Regions from separate parts of the Corynebacterium sp. P3-F1 genome, predicted to be linked through region 2. Evidence: predicted binding sites of a transcription regulator. Region 2 holds the regulator's gene; the other holds the start of a gene.

Region 1 (6,777 bases), 190 kb from region 2:
ATCCCCGCCGCGTCGGCCTTGGCCGCGACCTCGGCAGCAGCGCGACTGTCTTCCACGTTACGGTTGAGCGTCTCAAGCTCGTTGTTGAGTTTTCGCTCCTGCCCCTGGAGCTGCTCGATGGTGAAAGTCTGCTGAGTGGACAGAGCCGACAGGAGCATCGCACCGAAGATCCCCAGGATGAGAAGCGGCAACGCCATCAACGACATGGTCGAAAATTTCCGCTTCGCTTCCGTGGTGGTGACCCGGCGGCCGCGGACCGAGACTACCTGCCGGGAACCGAGACGGCGGGGGCCATGGGGCGCATGCGGTGCAATGCGCGGTTTGAAACCGGTCGGCGCCGGAGCGGTACGGGTCCGCTCGGGGGAGCGCGTCGTGCGCTCAGGGCTGCGCTCCAACAGCGCAGTCGAGCCTCCGGAGGTGTTTCCGGCTGTGAGGTCTCGGCTTGCTCCCATGGTCCTAGTTCCCTTCCCTAGTGGCCGTGCTTTCTGTGGATATGTCGTCGCAGTCATGGCTAACTTCCGTCGGGTTCCTCGCCTAGCTTTTCGACGGCCCGTACCCGCACCGACGCCGCTCTGCGGTTCAACTCGATCTCTGCTTCCGAGGCTTGTTCGGCACCCCGGGTGAGGAGGCGGAATTTCGGCGCCATATCAGGCAGTTCAGTCGGCAATCCGGGCGGGGTTTTCGACTCGGTCAACTCCGCAAACGTGCGTTTGACCAACTTGTCCTCGTGGGACTGGTAGCTCATGAACACAGCACGCCCGCCGGGTCCGAGCGCGTCCGCCACCATCGGAATGACATTTGCCAGCGCTTCAAGTTCCCGGTTGACTTCCACGCGCAGCGCCTGAAATGTGCGTTTCGCCGGATGCCCGCCTGTGCGCCGCGTCGCCGCCGGAATAACGCTGTACAAGAGATCCACAAGACGCCCAGAACGGTCGAAAGGCTCTTTCTCACGCTCGGAGACAACCGCGGACGCGATCTTTCCTGCAAACCGCTCATCGCCGTAAGTCTTAAGGACACGTGCCAAGTCGCCGTGACTATATGTGTTCAGCACATCCGCCGCGGTCATTCCCCCGCTCGGATCCATGCGCATATCCAGCGGAGCGTCGACACGGTACGCGAATCCGCGCTCCTCCTGGTCCAGCTGCATGGACGAGACACCAAGGTCAAAAAACGCGCCCGCTAAACCTGTCTCACGGACGCGCTCAAACGCCGGGTGGGCACGTGACTTAAGTTCATCAGCCAGGCAGTCAAAACGCCCCTGCACAGGGACGAACCTGTCCCCGAATTCTTCCAAGCGGCGTGTCGCCTGATCGAGAGCGGCGGCGTCACGGTCGATGCCGATGAAAGTAGCAAGCGGAAACTCGTTGAGGAAGTATTCAGTGTGGCCCCCAGCGCCGAGCGTGCCGTCCACGATGACGGCACCATCGCCGAATTTCTCCGCTGCTGGACGCAGCAGATCCCTCATGCGATCGCGCATCACTGGAACGTGGCCATGGTTCGCGTCAATGCCGAAATCCATCGCGGATTCTTTTGCCGTCTCTTGTGCCACCGTGGTCCACCCCCTTGTGTGCGCCTGTCATGATTTGCTGCGGATCGGGTCTGACTGCAGTTGTTCCTATGTTCCGGCGGAGAACGTGCAGAGCCCTGCTCGGGGCGGTCATTCTGATATCGGGGAAGTACACCAGAACGACTCGCGCCCCGAGCAGAGTCCGTACACGCTCTCCGTCCGCCCGCTTAGAGCAGGCCCGAGAGAATGTCGTCCTCGTCGGCCGCCGAGAAGGCAGCTTCTGTATTTTCTTGGTATTTCGCCCAGGACTCGGCGTCCCAGATTTCCAAGAAATCCACTGAACCGATGACCACACATTCCTTCGAAAGGTTTGCGTAGTCCCTGTGCGCCGGCGACAACGTGATGCGACCCGAACCGTCAAGCGTTTGCTCATCCGCACTTGCCGCCAAGTTTCGAATGAACGCACGCGCTTTAGGGTTCGTACGGGACACCGCGGCCGCCTTTCGTGCGCGCGCCGCGAACTCCTCGCGGGGGTAAACCGCCAAAGAGTGGTCCTGTCCCTTGGTCACCATCAGCCCGTCCGCCAAACCCTCGCGGAATTTGGCGGGCAACGTCAGGCGCCCCTTGTCGTCCAGCTTGGGGGTATAGGTGCCAAGAAACATCCGGCGCCCTACCTTCCTTCACTCAACGACTCCGGCTGTGAACTTTTGTCAGATCCGACCCGGCATCGTCACACCGGCCCTTCACTGTCCCCCACTTTAACCCACAATCCCCCACTTACGCCACATTGGAACACAATTTTCCGTTCGCGTGTCATAAATGTACAGATCACAACGGCAGCAACGAGTGGAGCGCCCACCCGCCTCACTTCAGCCACTCCCACCACAAAAGTGCTCTCAAAACGCCATGATGCTAGTAAATCACACCGACACCTCCCGACTTCCAACACATCATCGCAGGATATGAGCCATGATGGGACTTATCGGCACTCAAGGTGGGTGAAAGTGGGGCACAGGAGTGGAGCTCAGTGGGGCACGAAAAAATCCCCCTTCCACGCTTCCGTGAAAGGGGGATATGGAAACAAGCTAGGAGTCGCTCCGAGGCAGCACTACTTCAATCTCAATGCGGCTACTGCCCCTCGAACCGCCGGCGGAAATTCTCCTCCATGCGGGCGCTCATGCCGTCACGATGAAGCTGGGGGCCTGCGTTCCGCGCAGGACGGGCGGGCACCTCGTGCGCGGGAGCCCGCAATGCCCATACACCGCCGGCGAACATGACCACAAAACCAAGGATGCTCAGCGCGATGAACCAGAGACTCTCTGCCGCCAGAGCCACCCCGGAGATGAGAAGCACGAGACCGAGGACAATGAGTGCCAACGAGCGCATGGTCAGACGGAAACTCGCGCCCGCAGGACCGGACGCAGGCGCAGAGGACACAGTGGACCCGAATTTCGGGTCATCGGCCATCAGCGACTCCTCAATTTCGCGGAGCAACTTTTGTTCCTGCTCAGATAAAGCCACTTTCACTCCCAGCCTGGTTTGGTTGCCGTCTTCACTAAAACTTCAACGCCCAAGGGTGACGGTTTGTTCCCCCATCATACCGCCCTGAGATCCAGACAAATGTAGCGGTGGCGACCTAGGCGGCGGACGCGCCGCCCGTCTCACCCGCCGTTTCTTCATAAAAGGCCGTGGCGTATTCAAATAGCCGCTCAACCTCAACAGGGTCGGGATGAAGTTCGATCCCAGAGGCGACTCGCCCCCGCTGACGCGAGAAACGTACGAAAATCTCGGCCCAGTACTTGCCCCGAGGGCCGGTCAAAGCAAGCTTGTCCCAGGCGCTGCTCGGCAACCGTTTCCGCCGCGAGACCGTCGCAGACTGCGCGATCATTGCACCCGCGGTGCGCAGAGCGGCCCGGTACGCGCTTTCCAGAGCGAGGTCTGCGGCCCCCGCCGCAAGCTGGCCGCGCGCATCTTCTAAAAGCAGGCCTGCTGCCCCAACAAATTCGTCATGCCGCGACATAGCGGGGGTCGCCCCGTATACCGCCCCGGTCGTTGCTGAGATCACACTGGACATTTCGGCTCCCTCCCTGAGAGACCTTTCGATACCGTGGCCCCGATTCATGGTGTGACTTCACACTAGAAACCGACGTGGACACCACAGCGACATGTTCGAACATGTTTTCGATCTTGGATCCGGGGGCGCGCCCCAAATTGCCCGTGACATGCACTAATAGGAGGGGCAACCCTGTGGATAACCCAAACAGTGCGCAACCGCTTTGTTTGCGTGGTTCGATGGAGACCGTGTCCGTCACTTTCCGCGATCTGTCCCCGCACGAGTTCTCTGCCATGTCGCCGCAACTCGTGGATCTCTACATCAGGGCAATGAATTACCCCGTATCCATCCGCGAGCAACGCGTGAACGTCTGGCAGCGCGACTCCACAGAGCGGGATTTCGCCGCCGTGGCTGCATTCGCAAATGACGAACTAGCGGGGATCGCATACGGGTTCCGTGGGTCCCCGAATCGGTGGTGGGACCGGCAACTGCGCAGCGGACTGGTGAACAACCACGCCATGACCCCGCACATGATCGAAATCGTGGACAGTTATTTCGAGCTCGCAGAAATACATGTCTCCCCACAACTGCAAGGTGGAGGAATTGGCCGCACCCTGATTACCCGTCTCCTAAGCCAGGCTCCCCAGCCTTTTGTTCTGCTGTCCACGCCCGAGGTGCCGCGCGAAGCTAACGCGGCATTCGGTCTTTACCGTTCCCTGGGGTTCCGGGATGTGCTGCGCAATTTCACCTATGCGGGTGATCCCCGCCCCTTCGCCGTTCTCGGGCGGACATTGCCACTACTGTGAGTTCACCCCCGGTAGAGTGTGCCGTAATCGTCCCACCCCGCAGGATAAGGAGCTACGACTGTTGAGCGAGCGCACACCCCTAGTATCTGTCGCGGATGTCCCTGGGGCAGTTGAACGGGAGCTCGAGGATTTCCTTGAGTCCAGCGTGGCGTCGATTAGCGAAATCGGCGGTCCCGTCGCGCAAGCCGCGGGGCACGTTCGAGATTTCGTGCTCGGCGGCGGGAAACGCATCCGTCCAACTTATGGCTGGGTGGGGTACGCGGCGACTGTGGACGGGGACATCGGAGCCGAAGACCCCGCGGCAGTCCTTCGCGCGGTCAGCTCGTTGGAACTGATTCAGGCTTGCGCGCTCATCCACGATGACATCATCGACGCCTCCGACACCCGGCGCGGCAGACCCACGGTGCACCGGGCAATCGCCGCCGAACACGCGCAGCACAAGTGGAACGGAGATTCGGACACCTACGGCGAAAACGTCGCTATTTTATTGGGGGATCTCGCGCTCGTGTGGGCGGACGACATGTGGCGTGATTCGGGACTCAGCGAGGCGGCGCTACTCCGCGCTGCCGAACCGTGGCGTGGGATGCGCGCGGAGGTGATCGGCGGGCAGATCTTGGATATCTCGCTCGAGGCGTCCAACAGCGAGAGCGAAGAGATGGCCAACGCCGTCAACCGGTACAAGACGGCCGCGTACACGGTCGAGCGCCCTTTGCATCTCGGAGCGGCAATCGCGGATGCGGGTGCGGAGACCATCGCTGCGTTGCGCGGATACGGCCGGGATATCGGTATGGCATTCCAGCTTCGCGACGATCTCTTGGGCGTCTTCGGTGATCCGGGTGTGACCGGCAAGCCGGCCGGCGACGACCTGCGCGAAGGTAAGCGGACCGCCCTCTACGCGATCGCTCTGCAAGCAGCAGACTCCTCCGATCAGGCAGCCGCCGAGAGGTTGCGGGCTGGCATCGGTACTGCCACAGACCCGGTCGAGATCGCAGAGCTTGCCCGCATCATCGAATCCACCGGTGCCATGGACATCGTCGAGGAACGCATCAGCCAGCTGACCGAATCCGGCCTGAAATACTTGGACAATGCCGGAATCAGTGCTGACTCGGTTGAGACCCTCACTGACCTGGCAATCAAAGCGACATCCCGCCGCAAGTAAGGAGCGCGGTGGCGATGAAAAGACATGTCTCCCCAACGACGGCCGTGCGGCTGGGCATCATCGGCTCCGCGCTTCTCGCAGTCGGTTCTTTCGGGGCCGGCGCGACCCGCAACCGCGGCGGAATGCTAGACCACCTAGGACTCGAGTTTCTCGCGTACGGCCACGCACGCGGTCTGTTCAACATCGCTCTAGTTGTGGGCTTGTTTCTTCTCGTGGCCGGGTGGGTTGCCGTCGGGCGCCACATCGTGCCCGAGAGAGAAGGCCCAGCCGACTCCGCCGCCGCTGTCGTTGCGGATCGTCTGAGCTACGCCCGATCCGCACTGTGGTCCTCCGCTGCCCCGCTGCTGCTCGCCACACCACTCATGTCGCGGGACGTGTACTCCTACCTCATGCAGGGTGCCATGGTCCGCGACGGATTCGATCCGTATTCCGAGGGCGCCGCTGTGAATCCCGGGCCGTATCTGCTGGAGGTCTCCCACGATTGGCGCAACACAACCACCCCGTACGGCCCCCTGCACCTGTGGATCGGCAACGGAGTGACCAGCTTCGTCGGCGAGAACGTGATGGCTGGCATCATCTGCTACAAATTCATTTCCCTGGCAGGGTTCGCAGCCATCGCGTGGGCGATTCCACGGATTGCGCGGCGGCTCGGCGGCGATCCCGCGCTTGCACTGTGGCTCGGCGTGGCCAACCCCGTCATGCTCATCCACATGGTTGGCGGCATGCACAATGAATCGGTGATGGTCGGCTTGGTCAGCCTCGGTCTGTTGGCATGCCTGAACCGCCGTTTCGTGCTTGGAACAGTCGCCGCCGGTGTCGCTGTGTCCCTCAAGGCGACCGCCGCAGTGACCTTGCCGTTCATCGTGTGGATGGCCGCGCACCACTACGCACCTGATGCCGCACGCCACGCCCGGCGGGTGGGAGCTTTCCTCGTGTCCGGTTTCGCTGTGGTCGCGGTCGCGGTCGTTTCCGTTGCAGCCGTGACGGTCGCCTCGGGCACATCGTGGGGGTGGCTGGAGCAGATCTCCGGCAATTCGAAGGTTGTCAACCCACTGTCGGGGGCAACACTTGCAGCCGACGCCATCACGCCGTTCATCCAGCTTTTCGACGAAGAATTCCCCTACAACGTTGTCCTCAGTGCAACGAGAACGGCGGGCTCTGTGCTCATGCTCGTTGGTCTCGTCGTCATGTGGTGGTTGTTCCGGCAGACTGAGCGCCGCAACATCATGGGAATGGCTTTGGCCTACATGGT
Region 2 (6,777 bases):
GCGATTTTCTCCACTGCCTCCTCATCGTCGGAGGTGACGGTGACTTCGTCGCCGTGCTCGGCACCCATGGCCATGATCATGAGGGAGGACGCGGCATCGGTTTCGTCGTCCTCGTCGCCGCCAACGAGGGTGAGAATGATGTCCTCGTCGTATTCGCTGGCTGCCTCCGCGATCACAGTTGCGGGGCGGGCGTGCAGGCCGACGGTGGAGCCGACCTTGGCTGTCTTGGAAGCCATGTGAAATGTCCTTTCTGATTGGCTTTTCGATGGGCGCTGTACATGCTCCATCGTAGAGATCTTTTTGTGTTAGGCGGTCGTGCCCGTTGCGGCCGGGGTGGTGGTCGTTGCGGCAGGTGCCGTGGTGGCCGAGGCACCAGCGGCAGCCAGCTGCGCGTCCGCGGCAGCGCCTGAACTCTTCTGAGCTGCTTCCTCGATCGTCTTGTTGGGCCAGATCTGCTTTGCGGCGATCACAGCGATCGCGGCGACGGCTACGCCGACTGCGAGAGCAACGAACATGCCCCACCACGGCTCGTAGGCGAAAATGACGAAGATGCCGCCGTGCGGCGCCTTCGCGCCGACGCCCAGAGCCATCGACGTTGCGCCAGCTGCAGCACCGCCGAGCATCATCGACGGGATGACGCGGAACGGGTCGGCTGCGGCGAACGGGATCGCGCCCTCGGAGACGAAGGACAGGCCCAGTAGCCACGCAGATTTACCGTTCTCCTGTTCAGCAGGGGTGAACAGCGTGGCGCGGAGGAACGTGGCAATGGACAGAGCGATCGGCGGGACCATGCCCGAAATCATGACGGCAGCCATGATCTCGTAGGCTGCGTCCGTTCCGGCGGACAGACCAGCGGTACCGAAGAGGTACGCCGCCTTATTCACCGGGCCACCGAGGTCGAAGCACATCATCAGGCCAATGATCACACCCAGCAGAATGGCCGAAGAACCGCTCATCGACTCAAGCCAGCTTTGCAGCCCCGTCATAATGGCACCCAGCGGGCGGCCGAGAAGCAGGAACATAAGCAGGCCCACGAGCAGCGACGTCAAGAGCGGGATAATGACCACCGGCATCAGGGAACCGAGCCAGCGCGGCACCTTCCACGATCCGATCCAGTACGCAATGAATCCGGCGAGCAGACCCGTCACCAAGCCGCCGATGAAGCCGGCGCCGACCATCACGGAGATGGCACCGCCGACGAAGCCCGGAGCGATGCCGGGGCGGCCGGCAATGCCGTAGCCGATATAGCCGGAGAGCGCGGCCACCACGAACTGCATCGCCAACTGCCCTATGGCGAAGAGAACCGCGCCCATGTACAGGGCCCAGCCGGAGCGGTCGAAGCTGACCATTTCGCCGTCGATAAGCACGTCGTTGCCCGGCAAGTTTGCGGGAGAGAACTCGAGCGGGATCGTCTGCCACCCGCTATCAACGTCGTACCCGCCGACGAGGAAGCCGAGCGCCAGAAGCAGGCCGCCGGCAGCAACGAACGGGACCATGTACGAAACACCCGTCATGATGGCTTGCTGGATGCGCTTGGGCCAGCCCACGTCGCCTTTGGCCTCACCGGAGGATTCCGCGGCCGCCCCGCCCGGAACGCGGCGGGCGTTGGGGTTGTCCGCCGCGGCGATCGCCTCGTCGATCATCGCGTTCGGTTCGTTGATTCCGCGTTTGACGGGACTATCGACGACCGGTTTACCGGCTAAGCGCTCGCGGTCCCGGACTGCGACGTCGTGGGCGAAGATCACCGCGTCGGCCGACGCGATGAACTCCGGGTCGACGCGGTCGCCGCCGGAGGAGCCTTGGGGCTCGATGCACAACTCGACGTCGTCACGCGTGCTTGCCGCTTGCTCGAGTGCGTCGGCCGCCATGTACGTGTGGGCAATGCCGGTCGCGCACGAGGTGACGGCGACGATGCGTTTCTTCGCGGTCAGGGCGGTCTCCGTCGGCGCGCTGGCAGCGACCGTGGAGCCCGCTCCGGCGTTGTCTGCGCTGGCCGCCTTCTTATTCTTCGGCTCGGTGTTCATCACCTCGTCGACAGCGGCAACGACCTCTTCCGGCTTGGCCGCGTTGCGCAGCTTGTCCAGGAAATCGCCGCGGACGAGTGCGCGGGCGAGCTTCGAAAGGATCTTCAGGTGCTCCTTGCCCCCGCCCTCGGGTGCGGCGATGAGGAACACGAGCTGCGCGTCGCCGTCGGGACCGGCGAAATCGACCGGCCGCGACAGGCGGGCGAATGCCAAGGTCGGCTCACTGACCGCGGAGGTGCGGCAGTGGGGGATGGCCACTTGGCCGTTGACGCCGGTGCCGGCTTTTTCTTCGCGGGCGGAGGCGGCGTCGGCAAGCGTGCTGGGGTCGGATGTGCGCCCCGCGTCGGCGACGAGCGCCGCGAGGTTGCCGATGACCTCGGCCGGTGTGCTACCGAAGAACGAGGTCCGGTGTGATGGTGGATGATGACACGGTATTTCCTTCAGTTAGAGTTCCCGCACGGTGGTGCGGGCGAGATCAATGTCGTCGGGTGATGGGATTCCCGTCCCGGGTTTTGCTGCCGCGGCGGTGCCGTAGGCGACGGCATTGCGGAGGGCGTTGGGGAAGTCCTGGCCGTCGAGTCGCGCGAGCATATACCCGGCGAGGGAGCTGTCGCCTGCGCCGACGGTCGAGCTGACTTTGGCAGGTGGGGTGGAGGCGTGCCATGCCCTGTCGGCGGTGACGAGGCAGGCGCCTGCGCCGACGGTCGAGCTGACTTTGGCAGGTGGGGTGGAGGCGTGCCATGCCCCGTCGGCGGTGACGAGGCAGGCGCCTGCGCCGCCGAGGGTGACGAGGACTTCGCCGATGCCCTTGTCGACCAATTCCCGCCCGGCGGCGACCACGGTGTCGAGGTTGCCGCGGTCAGCTTGCCGCTCGAGTTCGACACCGTCGAGGCCAGCGAGTTGACCGAGTTCGAAAGCATTCGGCTTAACGACGTCCGGTGCGCCCCCTTCCAACTGCCTGCCCAGCTGTTTGAGCGGTTCGTCGGAGGTGTCGACAGCGATGAGCAGATCGTTGCCGACTTCACGGAGTGCGCGCACCAAGGTCGCGTACCAATCCGCCGGAGCACCGGGAGGGAGAGACCCGGCGAGCACGGCGGCTCGAGCGCCCGTTGCACGTGCAGTCTCGACGAGTTCGGCTTCAAGTCCCCTTACCGACGTTTCGTTCAGCCGCGCACCCGACTCATTGAACTTCGTCGTGCGGCCGTCGGTTTCGGTGACGGTAGTGTTTGTGCGGACGGGGTCGGGGACGGGGACGGAATGAAGCGGGATTCCATCTGCGGCAACCAATGTGATGAACGGATCGCTATCGCCTACGGGTGCGATTGCGATAGTGGAGTGACCCGCTTTCAAAACGGCGTTGGATACGTTGATGCCTTTGCCGCCTGCTTCGCGGCGACTCTCAGAAACTCGAAGGACACCTCCAGCCTCGAGCGCGTCGATGCTCATCGTTGCGTCGATACTGGGATTAGCGGTGAACGTGATGATCACGGGACAAAACCCTTTCAGCTCCCCTCCGTCGAGGAGCGATTCGGAACGGGGTAGGGTCTCCTTCATGTGCGGGGAATGACTCCTTAATGTCCGATTATGCCCGTTTTTGTGGGATTGCTCAAGAATGGGGTGAATAAGTGGGGGTCGTGGGGGATGGAAGCGACCAAGGAGGTGCGTGGGCGCGGATTTACAGAAGCGGTGCTGAGATAGCCGGGAACAAATGCGGGTCGGAATGCGGGTCGGAAGGATGCGGGGCGCACGGTATCGAGAACGACGGGGGAGGCGAGCCGCGAGGCTACGAGAAAAACGGGGGGTGAGCCGCAAGGCTATGAGAGCACGGGGCGCGAGCCGCATGGCTACCAGAGAAACGGGGGGCGAGCCGCATGGCTACATGAACGGAGAAAAGGCGGGCCGTGCGGCCGAGGATCGGCTTCCGAACAGGAAGGAAAAACGAACCCCTACTTCGATTTCACAGACGCGAATCGCGAAATGCGATTCGGGGAAGTCGGGTGAGAAAAGGGGCGGAGGTGCTATTCAGCCTGGACGACATCCACACCAAGTTCGGTGAGCTCCTCAACGAATGAAGGAGGTGCATCAGTGTCTGTGACGACTACGTCGACGCTGTCCAAAGCAGCGAAACTGACCAGATAATCGCTGCCGAGCTTGGAGGAATCGCAAAGCACCACGATCTTGCCCGCATTTGTCACCATTGCCGATTTCACCGCGGCCTCCTGCGCGTCAGCGGTAGACAAACCATGATCGACGGTGAGGGCGTTGGTGCCGATGAACGCGACGTCGGCACGCAAAAGCGCAAGCGTGCGCAATGCTGTGTCGCCGACGACTGCTTGAGTGATCGCGCGCACCGTGCCTCCGAGGAGCTGGACGTTGAGGTCTCCAGCGCTTGACAGATCTACGGCGATAGGCAGGGAGTTGGTCACGAACGATAACGTCGACGACCCCGGGGTGTCCTTGATCAGGCCAGCAAGAACATTGATCGTTGTGCCTGAATCGAGGAAGACTGATCCACCTTTGTCGGGGAGGAACCGGAGGGCAGCTTTTGCGATCGCCATCTTCGCTGAGGTAGCTGAGCGCAAGCGGGTGTCGAGGGGAAGCTCGGTGGTCAAATATGACCGGTTCGACACAGCGCCGCCATGTACTCGCTGCACGATGCCTTCGCGGTCCAGGACTGCGAGATCGCGGCGGATAGTCTCAGCCGTGACGCCGAATTTCTCAGAAAGCTCCGTGACGTTGACGCGCCCTTCAACAGCGGTGAGGGATGCGATCTGGCGGCGCCGTTCTTCGGCGTACATTGGCACTTCCTTCCGGGGCCTCGAAAAGACACGTGCGAGGCGGTCACGCTCCGGAGACCATTATTCCCCCGCGGACGGGCGAAACGCGTCTGAAAGAATTTGAGTGTGTCCGTTTCACCCCCGGACGGGGAGACTAGAGCTTACGGAAGACGGAAATAACCAAGCCCATGATTTCCGCGTCATCGCCCTTAATGGGGGCGAAAGCCTCATTGTGCGGCAGTAGCCATACGCCAGTGGAGTCTTTGTGGAACTCCTTGACGGTCGCCTCTCCGTCGATAAGCGCTGCAACGAACTGCCCTTCCTCCGCGACGGGCTGAGTGCGTACCGCAACCCAATCTCCGTCGAGGATGCCCGCGTCCCGCATTGATTCCCCGACAACTTGGAGCAGGTACAGCTCGCCGTCGCCGACAAGTTCTTCGGGCAGCGGGAAGTAATCGGAGACGTTCTCCTCCGCCAAAATCGGATTCCCCGCGGCAATCTGACCGACAACGGGAATGTAGCGCGGTGCCGCGGCTTCCTCCGGTGTTGGCTCGGCTTTCTTCCTCTTGCGGCCTGCCGGTTCCGGCAAGTGGCGAAGATCTACCGCGCGCGGCTTGTTCGGGTCCCGACGGAGGAACCCTTTCTTCTCGAGCTCCTTCAGCTGGTACGCAACCGATGACGTGGACTGCAGGCCTGCGGCATCCCCAATCTCACGAATGCTTGGTGGATAACCGCGCAGGACCACAGCATCCTGAATCACTTCGAGGATGCGCCTTTGGCGCACAGTTAACGATTTCAAATCCGGTTTGTTGTCTTCTCGTTTCGGCATCGGCCGCGTCCTCTTTCTTCTCGATGAAGATCGTCCGTCGGGCTGGGGTGAAACCCCTCGCACAATTCGACGACGCTGTCCTGCGTTCGGTTCCCTCGTCTCTTGTCTACCACGAGTAAGCAAACTTGTTCGAAATTTAGCGTCGATCGTTGGACAAACAATCTGGCCCTTGTTATAAATCGAACATAGGATCTATCGAACGTGCGCTCGAACGGTTGGTGGGGTGTGGTTCGAAGGGTTCATAAGATCGCAGTCAAACAAAGGAAAGGAAAGACAAATGACCATCTCAATTGCGCGTCCCAACACTGTTGAAGCTAACTCCTCCACCCGCACTCTTCGCGTCGCGCCCGCGGATGTGTGGGATCTTGAACGTGGCGGCGAACATGGAGCGCATGTATCGCGTGTTCGAACCTTGGACACGGAGAATCGAAAATATGGACCAGTCGTTCCGAGCCGTGTAGGAAATCTCCGGGAGGAAGACGAACGAGTCGAAAGCCGCCACGAGAAAGCCGGAGCCACAATCATGGGGGCGTTGTTCGGTATTGCGCTCATCGTCGGATCTGCATTTGGCGGTGCGTTTGCCGGCGGGGATGCCGGATTCGTCCCGGATGAGACGAGTCAGCACATGGCAGCCGTCATCCGGTAGAAGCCGATCCCGGGGGCGGGGCTTGGACCCGGGGTCCGTGCTGAGAACGGTTGGGGGTGGGCTGACCGTATATAGCGGTCAGTCAAACGGGGTAGGATCTTTCTTCGTGCACTGCCCTTTTTGTCAGAATGACAGCTCCCGTGTGTCCGACTCTCGTCTCGTCGACGGAGGGGCGGCCATCCGGCGCCGCCGCGAATGCACGGAATGCGGGGGACGCTTCACCACGATGGAAAAGGCCGTACTGACGGTTGTGAAGCGTAACGGTGTCAGCGAACCGTTCGATCGCGACAAGCTGATAGTGGGTGTGCGCCGAGCATGCCAAGGTCGCGATGTTTCCGACGATGCACTGAAGCGTCTCGCTCAAGAAGTCGAAGAGATCGTCCGCAGCCACGGAAGCTCGCAAATCCCGTCCAATGAAATCGGACTGGCGATTCTGGAGCCTCTCCGGGCACTCGACGAAGTCGCGTATCTGCGCTTCGCGTCAGTGTATAAATCGTTTGA

What was found. Region 2 encodes LexA, which represses DNA repair genes until DNA is damaged. Its sites were predicted from a motif close to CGAACANNTGTTCG; they were not measured.
Region 1: a site for LexA is predicted at 3,678-3,691, ahead of QYQ98_RS02885 (SAV_6107 family HEPN domain-containing protein). Genes of this name have one in related genera too.

What each region holds. Positions count from the first base shown of each region.
Region 1 is NZ_CP129965.1:618,458-625,234, forward strand. It holds gene QYQ98_RS02865 (hypothetical protein) at 1-452, opposite strand, end outside; gene rsmH (16S rRNA (cytosine(1402)-N(4))-methyltransferase RsmH) at 512-1,519, opposite strand; gene mraZ (division/cell wall cluster transcriptional repressor MraZ) at 1,735-2,169, opposite strand; gene QYQ98_RS02880 (DUF3040 domain-containing protein) at 2,636-3,028, opposite strand; gene QYQ98_RS02885 (SAV_6107 family HEPN domain-containing protein) at 3,144-3,581, opposite strand; gene QYQ98_RS02890 (N-acetyltransferase) at 3,809-4,366, shown strand; gene QYQ98_RS02895 (polyprenyl synthetase family protein) at 4,428-5,525, shown strand; gene QYQ98_RS02900 (alpha-(1->6)-mannopyranosyltransferase A) at 5,540-6,777, shown strand, end outside.
Region 2 is NZ_CP129965.1:425,690-432,466, reverse strand. It holds gene QYQ98_RS02025 (HPr family phosphocarrier protein) at 1-236, opposite strand, end outside; gene QYQ98_RS02020 (fructose-specific PTS transporter subunit EIIC) at 306-2,459, opposite strand; gene QYQ98_RS02015 (1-phosphofructokinase family hexose kinase) at 2,469-3,512, opposite strand; gene QYQ98_RS02010 (DeoR/GlpR family DNA-binding transcription regulator) at 4,043-4,822, opposite strand; gene lexA (transcriptional repressor LexA) at 4,956-5,630, opposite strand; gene QYQ98_RS02000 (hypothetical protein) at 6,154-6,276, shown strand; gene nrdR (transcriptional regulator NrdR) at 6,383-6,777, shown strand, end outside.